DNA from 4 places in the Paenibacillus sp. 01T47 genome. Region 2 is predicted to be linked to each of the others. Evidence: riboswitches for the same ligand, from Rfam matches in the RefSeq annotation. Region 2 holds a riboswitch; each other region holds the start of a gene.
What was found. Region 2 has a riboswitch for cyclic di-AMP ahead of AC1DOV_RS08315 (hypothetical protein). Riboswitches for the same ligand answer to the same signal wherever they lie in the genome.
Positions count from the first base shown of each region.

Region 1: another riboswitch for cyclic di-AMP. It lies ahead of AC1DOV_RS12460 (TrkH family potassium uptake protein); the one in region 2 lies ahead of AC1DOV_RS08315 (hypothetical protein).
Region 3: another riboswitch for cyclic di-AMP. It lies ahead of AC1DOV_RS32525 (ubiquitin-like domain-containing protein); the one in region 2 lies ahead of AC1DOV_RS08315 (hypothetical protein).
Region 4: another riboswitch for cyclic di-AMP. It lies ahead of AC1DOV_RS30990 (C40 family peptidase); the one in region 2 lies ahead of AC1DOV_RS08315 (hypothetical protein).

Region 1 covers NZ_JBFTPA010000005.1:98,434-100,633, reverse strand. The annotation lists gene AC1DOV_RS12460 (TrkH family potassium uptake protein) at 1-1,102, opposite strand, end outside; cyclic di-AMP (ydaO/yuaA leader) riboswitch at 1,193-1,397, opposite strand; gene AC1DOV_RS12455 (CPBP family intramembrane glutamic endopeptidase) at 1,643-2,200, shown strand, end outside.
Region 2 covers NZ_JBFTPA010000003.1:201,709-203,908, reverse strand. The annotation lists gene AC1DOV_RS08320 (hypothetical protein) at 260-688, shown strand; cyclic di-AMP (ydaO/yuaA leader) riboswitch at 735-896, shown strand; gene AC1DOV_RS08315 (hypothetical protein) at 900-1,325, shown strand; gene metE (5-methyltetrahydropteroyltriglutamate--homocysteine S-methyltransferase) at 1,399-2,200, opposite strand, start outside.
Region 3 covers NZ_JBFTPA010000033.1:11,149-13,348, reverse strand. The annotation lists gene rnmV (ribonuclease M5) at 1-19, opposite strand, end outside; gene AC1DOV_RS32525 (ubiquitin-like domain-containing protein) at 144-1,292, opposite strand; cyclic di-AMP (ydaO/yuaA leader) riboswitch at 1,541-1,721, opposite strand; gene AC1DOV_RS32520 (TatD family hydrolase) at 1,906-2,200, opposite strand, start outside.
Region 4 covers NZ_JBFTPA010000026.1:42,425-44,624, forward strand. The annotation lists gene AC1DOV_RS30980 (hypothetical protein) at 1-219, shown strand, start outside; gene AC1DOV_RS30985 (hypothetical protein) at 254-403, shown strand; cyclic di-AMP (ydaO/yuaA leader) riboswitch at 636-789, shown strand; gene AC1DOV_RS30990 (C40 family peptidase) at 793-1,269, shown strand; gene AC1DOV_RS30995 (FAD-binding domain-containing protein) at 1,428-2,200, shown strand, end outside.

The sequences.
Region 1 (2,200 bases), on a different contig from region 2:
TCATCGTTACAATAATGACAAGCGATAAAGAGATCAAAGTAATCGTGAGTGCTTTAAAAATTCTGTCTTTGCCTAATCTGTAACGGAAAAGAACGATGTCCTCTCGTCCTCTAATCATTGCAAATACAGCGCCGACCAGCGTTGCAAAGGTTGTTGTTTTGATGCCGCCGCCCGTCGAGCCGGGCGAGGCGCCAATAAACATTAATATAATGGTGAAAAACATCGTCGCTTGCCGGATAGCCGTATAATCAAGCGTATTGGCTCCTGCCGTCCGCGGCGTTACCGACTGGAAGAACGAGGACAAAATTTTCCCGCCCCAGTCCAGAGAGCCCAGTGTCTTCGAATTCGAGAATTCAAAAATAAATATGACGAGTGTCCCTACTGCAATAAGTGTTCCTGTCATAGATAGCACGACCTTGCTGTGCAGCGACAGCTTGCGGTTTTTGCGGAACTCCATCAGGTCCGACATAACGACAAAGCCAAGTCCGCCCGAAATGATCAGCATCATAGCTGCAATATTGACGACTGGATCAGAAACGTATAAGGTCAAGCTGCGATAGTTCCCAAAAATATCAAAACCAGCATTGTTAAACAATGAAACCGCATGAAAGGCTCCAAAATAAATCGCTTTGCCCAGCGGCATATCAAATGCAAACCTCGAAGCAAACAACGCAGCGCCAATAAGCTCTATTGTCAATGAATACACAATAACGCGTCTAATCAAACGCACGATGCCTTCCATGCTCGACTGGTTCATGGATTCCTGCAGCAAAAGCCGCTCACGCAGCGAAATCCTCTTGCGAAGTACGAGCGCTACCAGCGTCGCCATCGTCATAAATCCGAGTCCGCCAAGCTGGAACAGGCACATTAATATGATTTGACCCCATATAGAGAAATAAGTTCCGGTATCAACGACAACTAACCCTGTTACACAGGTTGCCGAAGTTGCCGTAAACAGCGCATCTATAAAAGGCAATCTCTCACCGCTTACCGATGCAAAAGGCATGGATAATAATAAGGCACCCAGCAATATAATAAGAGCGAATCCACTTACCAAAATACGCGGGGGTGACCACTTCAAAACATTCCAACTAACCTTCATTCATTTCCCTTCTTTTTGATTATGTCATATTGTCATTTATTGTTTTTAAGCATAAAAAAAAGCACTGGAAACTCAAGTGCTCGTGCGATGAGTCCTGTTCCAATACGCCTTCGAGGTTAGCTGACGGATTCGGGCCTGGACAGGCAGCCCTATTCAGCGGAAGAAGACGATGCTTCACCGCTAAAATTCACCCCATGCTATCTAATGTTGAACTGCTTTGCTTTCAGCAGGCTCATCCATTTAGACAACTTTATGGTTCCCCCGATTTCCTTAGGAAATTCGGCTATGCTATGCAATTAGTATGACGATAACGATTATAATCCCTAAGCACTCCTGATATAAAGGTGACGTTTATGACAAACAGGACGATATTAGCTCAAATTAGGGCAATGGGACGAACCAGCACATAGCTAGCTTGCTGGACATCGTTATTTCGCATTTTTTTGAAAACAAACGGTCATTTTCATTGGATAATTTAGGGATTCATATGTTAAGGTAATAAAATGAGCTATTTATTATGAAGACAGTTGAGGTGAAACTATGATTGATTCTATTAAACCCAATGAATGGAAACGATTTATATGGGCAGCAGTTGCTTGCTTTATTATTTATGGGGCCGTACAAATCGTTCCAATGATTACGGCTATCTCATCTGGCGAAATGAATACCAAGGTCATTGCGAAATCAGCGGCGGAGGATAAGGCGTCTGCATTTGTTGAAAAAGAAACAGGCTTGAAGGTGAAATCGGCTAAAGCCGTACATCAAACCGATAAAATTATGAATGGCTACTTATCTAAATATGAGCTAGTCAAAGCATATACGGATAAATATGACCCCATGTTTCCTACAGATACGTTTCAGGTTGATCTTAAATTCGTAGGCGGCGGCAGCGGATATGTTTATCTACATATGCATAGCGGGAAAGTCGTAGCTTGGAACTTGAAGCTTGAGGGGGAACAGCTATCAGATGCAGATAAAGCAAAAGAAGCTATTGCCTTTCTAACTGCAGGAAATTTCAGCGGAACTGAATTCATAGGCGGGCAAATATTGCCTAATGGCGATTGGCAGCCCAAGCCTCCTGCAGGTTATTCCATTAAA
Region 2 (2,200 bases):
TCAATCCCTTTCCAACGATTTTATGCGTGAATAATCAGATTTCTCTATAATCGAGAATGGAAGAGAATAAACGAGTATTTCGAAGAATAAATATCTTTTTACTGCCATAACGAATGGATTTCTTTTAAAATGGCATCTGGCTGCCTTTTCACGATATACCACAGTTTTACAATATTGCATTTCGGGTTTACCATAGACGGCAAGCCAATATGGCTGAGTATTATCGGTGAATTATTCAAATCGAGGAGAGATCTCATTGATGTCTACACCAGTTGAAGTACCCTTGCCAAGCTTAGAAAATCAATCAGCTGCCTTGTTTGAAATTAAACGAATTCAAATGTTTGTGCTGCCGGCTTCCATGCTTGAATCAAATGGTTACCGTGTTTGCCTAAGGCTCTCCACTGCTAATGGTCATGGCTGGAGTGAGCTGTTTATTAAAAAATCCGAGAAGCCTCGCGACTGGATCAGATGGAGCAGTATGCTGCTAAGGTTCATCGGCACACTTCCTCTTGCGTCTCCTTTTGTTTTTCAAACAGATCCAATGATGAAGGACGAGCGTATATATCATTTGTTTGCAGCCGCTGCTTTGCATATAGAATCCAATCATTACTCTTTTCCAAACTGTGAATATGACCGTGAAGAGCATACTTTATTTAAACAAGCTATCTCCTATGTATCGTTATTTTAAGCGCTTCTGATTTACAGATGCGCTAATGAGAGGTATAATTAAGAGTAAACTATTTACGCTGAATTTTTCGAATGAAAAAGCGGGGGAACCATCGCGATCGATCGAGATCGATTCGCAAGGGGTGAATCCAGGGATTTGTAACCCTGGTAGGGCTTTCTCTCTAGCCCGAATCCGACAGCTAACCTCGTAAGCGAATAAAGGAGAGATGTATATGTTGACAAATTGTGCACGAAATCTGCATCTTTTTACGGAACAGACCCCTTATTTATCTGTCACACGAATCGAGCTATTCGTCATTCCTGCTCTTGCCGTCGATTCTGCAGGCCATCGCGTATGTCTTCGTTTAACAAGCAATCAAGGCTTCGGCTGGAGTGAACTATTTGCCAGCGACACAGAAGAGCTCATTGACTTAGAACGATGGAGCGACCTGCTTCAGTCTTTTATCGGCAGCATTCCTCTACCACCTCTTAACCAGTATCACTATGACAAAACGGATCAGGATGGGCGCGTTCTCGACTTATTCGTCTCCGCCGTCAAGCATGTCCTAGCACAATCCGCCGATGCAGCCCCGTACAGCAACGACCATGAAGAGTCTGTTTTGCGTCAACGTTCCGTCTCCTACATCTCTTTGGATTAATTTCGTTCATAAGAAAAAAAAGGCAGTCCAGAACAGATAACCTAGTTCTGGACTGTCTTATTGTATTTAGGGATTAAACCTTCGCTAATGCAGCACGCTGCTCTCTGACTTGGTAAGTAGCCAGCATCATGTTGCGTAGTGAAGCAACCGTTTCTTCCATTCCGCGTGTTTTCAAGCCGCAGTCCGGATTAATCCAGAAGAGGGTAGGATCGAGCACTTTAATGGCGCGCTCGATCATGCTGACCATTTCTTCCACTGAAGGTACACGCGGGCTGTGAATATCGTAAACGCCTAAGCCGATGCCTTGGTCATAGGTGTTCTCCTCAAAGCTATGAATCAGCTCGCCATGGCTGCGCGAGGTTTCAATGGAGATGACATCTGCATCCAGCGCAAGGATGGAATCGATAATATCATGGAACTCACAATAACACATATGTGTATGAATTTGTGTTGTGTCACGCACAGCTGAAGTCGATAGACGGAACGCATGCACGCCCCATTTTAAATAGGCATCCCAATCACTGCGTTTAAGCGGCAAACCTTCTCGCAAAGCTGGCTCATCAACCTGGATCATCTCTATACCTGCGCTCTCAAGCGCCTTTACTTCCTCTGAGAGTGCAAGCGCAATTTGGTATGCGACCTGCTCGCGTGTGATATCGTTGCGAACAAATGACCAGTTTAAAATCGTAATCGGCCCCGTCAGCATCCCTTTTACCGGACGACTTGTCAGCGACTGCGCATACACGCTTTCGGTTACTGTCATTGGCTCAGTAAATACAACATCGCCATAAATGACCGGCGGCTTTACGCAGCGGGAACCATACGATTGAACCCAACCGGCTTTTGTAAATGCGAACCCATCCAGCTTCTCTCCG
Region 3 (2,200 bases), on a different contig from region 2:
CAATGATCTCTTTGATCACCAAGATCATCCCCTTCTACATAAACTGTATTAGACCCTTAGACATGCAAAAAGAAGAGGCAGTGCCTCTCCTTATGATGGCATATTTAATTGATTATTGCGATAAGATGATGGTAACCGCTCAATTAGCTTGCAGTCGGTTTATTCGGCCCCAGCACATATACGGTGATGCCTTTTTTCCTGCCGAATTTGTTCGCAATCTTTGTACTATCAAAGTATACGTCGATTTTGTTGCCTTTAACCGCACTTCCTTTATCCTCAGCGCGGCGGAAACCGATTCCTTCAATATAAACCCACCAACCGATGGGAATAACCTTCGGATCAACAGCTATCGTCCGACCCTCTTGCACCCGAGTGCCTGATGATGTAATCCCGTATTCCGGATGGCTTTCATCTTTTCCTGTTGAAGAGAGGTCTGCAGAATAAGCAGTCAACGTGACATTTTTAAGTACTTTTCTCGCCTTAAACGTTACACCGCTCTTCGTAAGCGAAGTAAAGCTCGGGCTCTTGTTCGAGAGCACAGATACTTTAGGCTCTTCCTTCTTCGTTCCGATGGCGACAACCTGATTAACCGCAGCGGTTTCAACCACCTTGCTGACCATCTTCTTCGATATAAGGATTCCGTCCTCGTACTGCTTCTCGATACTCTCTACGATCAGACCTTCCTTGCCGGGTTGAACAAGCTTCTGCTTGCCCGCTTCCAGCGTCGGATCGTTCTTCTTCACAATAGAGAATGGCATTGCACGCTCTGTCTCAGCTACCTTCTTATCTACGCGAACGACGGTTACAGTCAATTCGTTGTCCAAAACGGTATGAAGCGGAGGTATTACTTTATCTTGACCACGAACTGGAATATGTAATTCCTCGATCGCTGCCTGCACTGTTCTCTCTGTCGTATATACAGTAGAGGTCTTGCCATCAGCCTTCACAATTACCGGTATCGCATGAGTCACCTCTATACGATCTCCGTCCTTTATTGCCGCATTAAGCGGTATGGACACCTCATCATGTGGTCCAATTGCGATAGCTTGTTCATCCAGTAGGCGTTGCAGGACCCATTGCTTCGTTTCCACAACGGTTTCTTGTCCGTTCACTACTACGGAGACGCTTTTGACAGCCGTTCCGTACAACAACACCAAAAACATGAAAGTCATAGCGATTGAGATAGTAGCACTCAAAAGAATCAAACGCAAGTTTTCACGCTTCCATCGCAATGCGAAAGACATGCTGGATGATCGTTTCCCATGGGTGTCCTTAACCTGGAGTATTCCCACTTCATCGGTCCTCCTTCATAGCCCCGCCGCCAAGTGTTACGCATGATACAACTGACGCGACTATAGTATATTGGCGTGCGAGCACGCAATCCAGTACTGCTATCGATCCTCCCACCCCCATCTTTTATCCCTATGTCGACAAATTCCCGATTATTCGAAAATAAAAAGAAGCCGTCGACAGAGGATCTGTTTCGTGGCTTCCCGGTTAAATGATTCACTGGGATACAGAAAAATGGATGCACGAGGTTGATCACTCTCTATAACGCTTGCGAGGTTAGCTGACGGATTCGGACAAGAGAGTCGCCCTATTCGTTACACAATGCTCATGGCAATGGCTTCGAAATTCACCCCTGAAGAATTCAAAATACGGAATTAAAAACCGTACATGGTTCCCCCGCTCTCCGAATGGAGATTAAGCGTAAACTGGAAATCCAATACAAAATTTTATTGCTCTGAGATGAATCATACCTTCATACGAGGTCAATTGTAAAGATACGATAAAAGACGATTTAAGCGAAAAAGCAGGATAAAGCAGGAAAAAATAAGCGATTATCGCTATAAAAATTAGTTTTTACGCGATAAAGGTCTCTATTTCTCACTATTTCTCTCGTTTTTAGACAATACCAAAACATCTTCGACCGTTTTCAGTCGTAATTACACCTATTTCTTCTACCGTTTTGCCCAATAATTCGGCTGCTGTCTCTGCAACTAAAGAGACGTAAGAGGACTCATTTCGCTTCCCTCTGAACGGGTGTGGAGTTAAATATGGAGCATCGGTTTCAATCAAAATCCGGTCGATTGGAACCTGCTTAAGCACCTCTTTTGGCACCCTTGCATTTTTGAAAGTAACGGGTCCTCCAAATGATATATAGAAGTTCATATCAAGACATTGTTTAGCCGTTTCCCAG
Region 4 (2,200 bases), on a different contig from region 2:
ACCATCGTTGATCCTAATGATAAGGAAACGACAATCGACAGCCGCAGCCAGGATGATGATGATTTTAAAGAGTTCGTCGAAAAAGACACCTTTTGGTTCAGTTCCAAGCTCGTTTCCTACGATTTTAAAAATGCTGGAAAATACAAGGTACAGTTTTGGATGCAGCAAAAAAACAACGATCCACAGCTCATTTCTGAAAAAATCGTTACTGCAAAATAAATCTTTTTTTCGATTGCCCAAAGGGGCTGTTCTCATGAACAGCCTCCTTTGTCTATTTCTGCCGCTCTATCTGGAGCAGCAGCTAGGCTGTCTGAATCTACGCTTATTCACGAGTGATATAGATGAGATTTTTCTAATTTATGAGGAGCAAAATGGTGAAATACCGCCGTTTACGGCACTTTAAGCTAGTCCTTGCGATATAGCGCCTAAAGGACAAATCGGTATATTTTACACAACATCCACATAATTAATGAAATTGACTCCATGTATTTAGTTAGAAAGCACTACTATGGCGTGTTTATATTACAGAAAGAACGGTTTAACGAAGCAAATTGTCAAAAGGTTACATGAGAATTATTAGAAATTGCCACTAAAGGCAGGAGATCATTGAAAATAATCGAATATTTCTCAAAGCAATAAAAAAACTGCCTAATTCCCTATTGGGATACGGGGGAACCACTTTGGGTGAATTGATTCCGACGTTTGAGTTTTTTTCAAACGCCCGAGGAATCATAGGGAGCCTTCAACCGAACCCCACAGCTAACCTCGTCGGCATTGGAAGGAGTTTCACAATTGAAGAAGATTACCGCATTAATCCTGGGTCTCGTTCTCGTGCTCGCTTTTCAAGCGGGAAGCGCTTTCGCTGACTCAAAATTGAACGGAATTGTTAATGATCTTATTGGCACTCCGTACAAAAGCGGCGGAACGTCGTCGAAAGGTTTTGATTGCTCCGGCTTCACGAGCTATGTGTTCGAGAAAATGGGCATTGAGCTTTCACGTACTTCTGGTTCGCAAGCAAAAGAAGGTACAAAGGTCGCTAAGGCTGACCTCATTGCGGGAGATCTTGTGTTCTTCGACACAGTTGGCGGCAATAATAGCGCCATATCCCATGTTGGCATTTACATTGGAGATGGCAAGTTTGTACATTCATCCTCGAGCAGAGGCGTTGTAACTGACAAACTTAACTCCGAGTACTATGAGGGACGATATGTAACTGCTCGTCGTATCATGGATGCTGATTCATACCAAGCCAACGTTGACGTAAAATAGAGCAGCCTAATCCCTCTTCTTGAGGGTTGAACGGGTAGACTCATCTAGCAAAGCCGCAGTTTTTTGTCCTCTGACGACAAATGACTTGCGGCTTTGCTGTTTCATTCCAGCTGGAATGCGGCCGTTCAATGTTGCGCTTATGGAAGGAGCTATCACTGATGTATTTGTTTATTCACCGCAAGGATTTGCGTATTGCAGATTTGCGCGCTTTTGATTATTTGAAGAAAAAAGAGAAACAAGGCATTCATTTGCTAATCATAGATCCCGTTATTACAGGAGATGGCCGTTTAACTAGTCATAGCGGCCGGAATTTCATGGCGCAAGCCGCCTCGCTTCTGCACAACTATTCTAATGCAGGAAAGGAACTGCATGTGCTTTATGGTAATCCTGCTGCGATCACCGAAGCTCTGCTGCATGCGCATCCTATTGATGAGGTTATTGTTCATACAGACTATACGCCTTACTCACGGCAGCGAGATGAGCAGCTTGGGCTAATCACACGCAGCCTTGGCCGCCGCTGGATGTCTATTGCCGATTCACCTCTTGCTGATCTAGATGCTTTCCCGGCATTTGCTCGAAAAATGGATCCATACAAGGTTTTCACACCCTTTTATCGCAAGTGGAGCAGCTTTATGCTGGAGTGCTATAGCCCAATGAGTGAAACGACGATTCATGAGCTTGCTACCTTAAGCGAAATTAATGCCAAGGTTGCGCAGTCCTTCGCTTTGCCCGAATCCGTTTCATGCGCCCTAGGCGGCACAAACGTGCAAGGATCGTCCAAAGGATTATCCAAGCTGGAACGGTTCGTACGAGAACGCCTTGCCTCTTATTCGGAGAGCAGGGACGCCTATGCCGATGATCATACAAGCCAGCTTGCACGTTTCCTTAATACGGGCGCCATCTCCGCCCGCCAAGCCTACGAAATGACCCA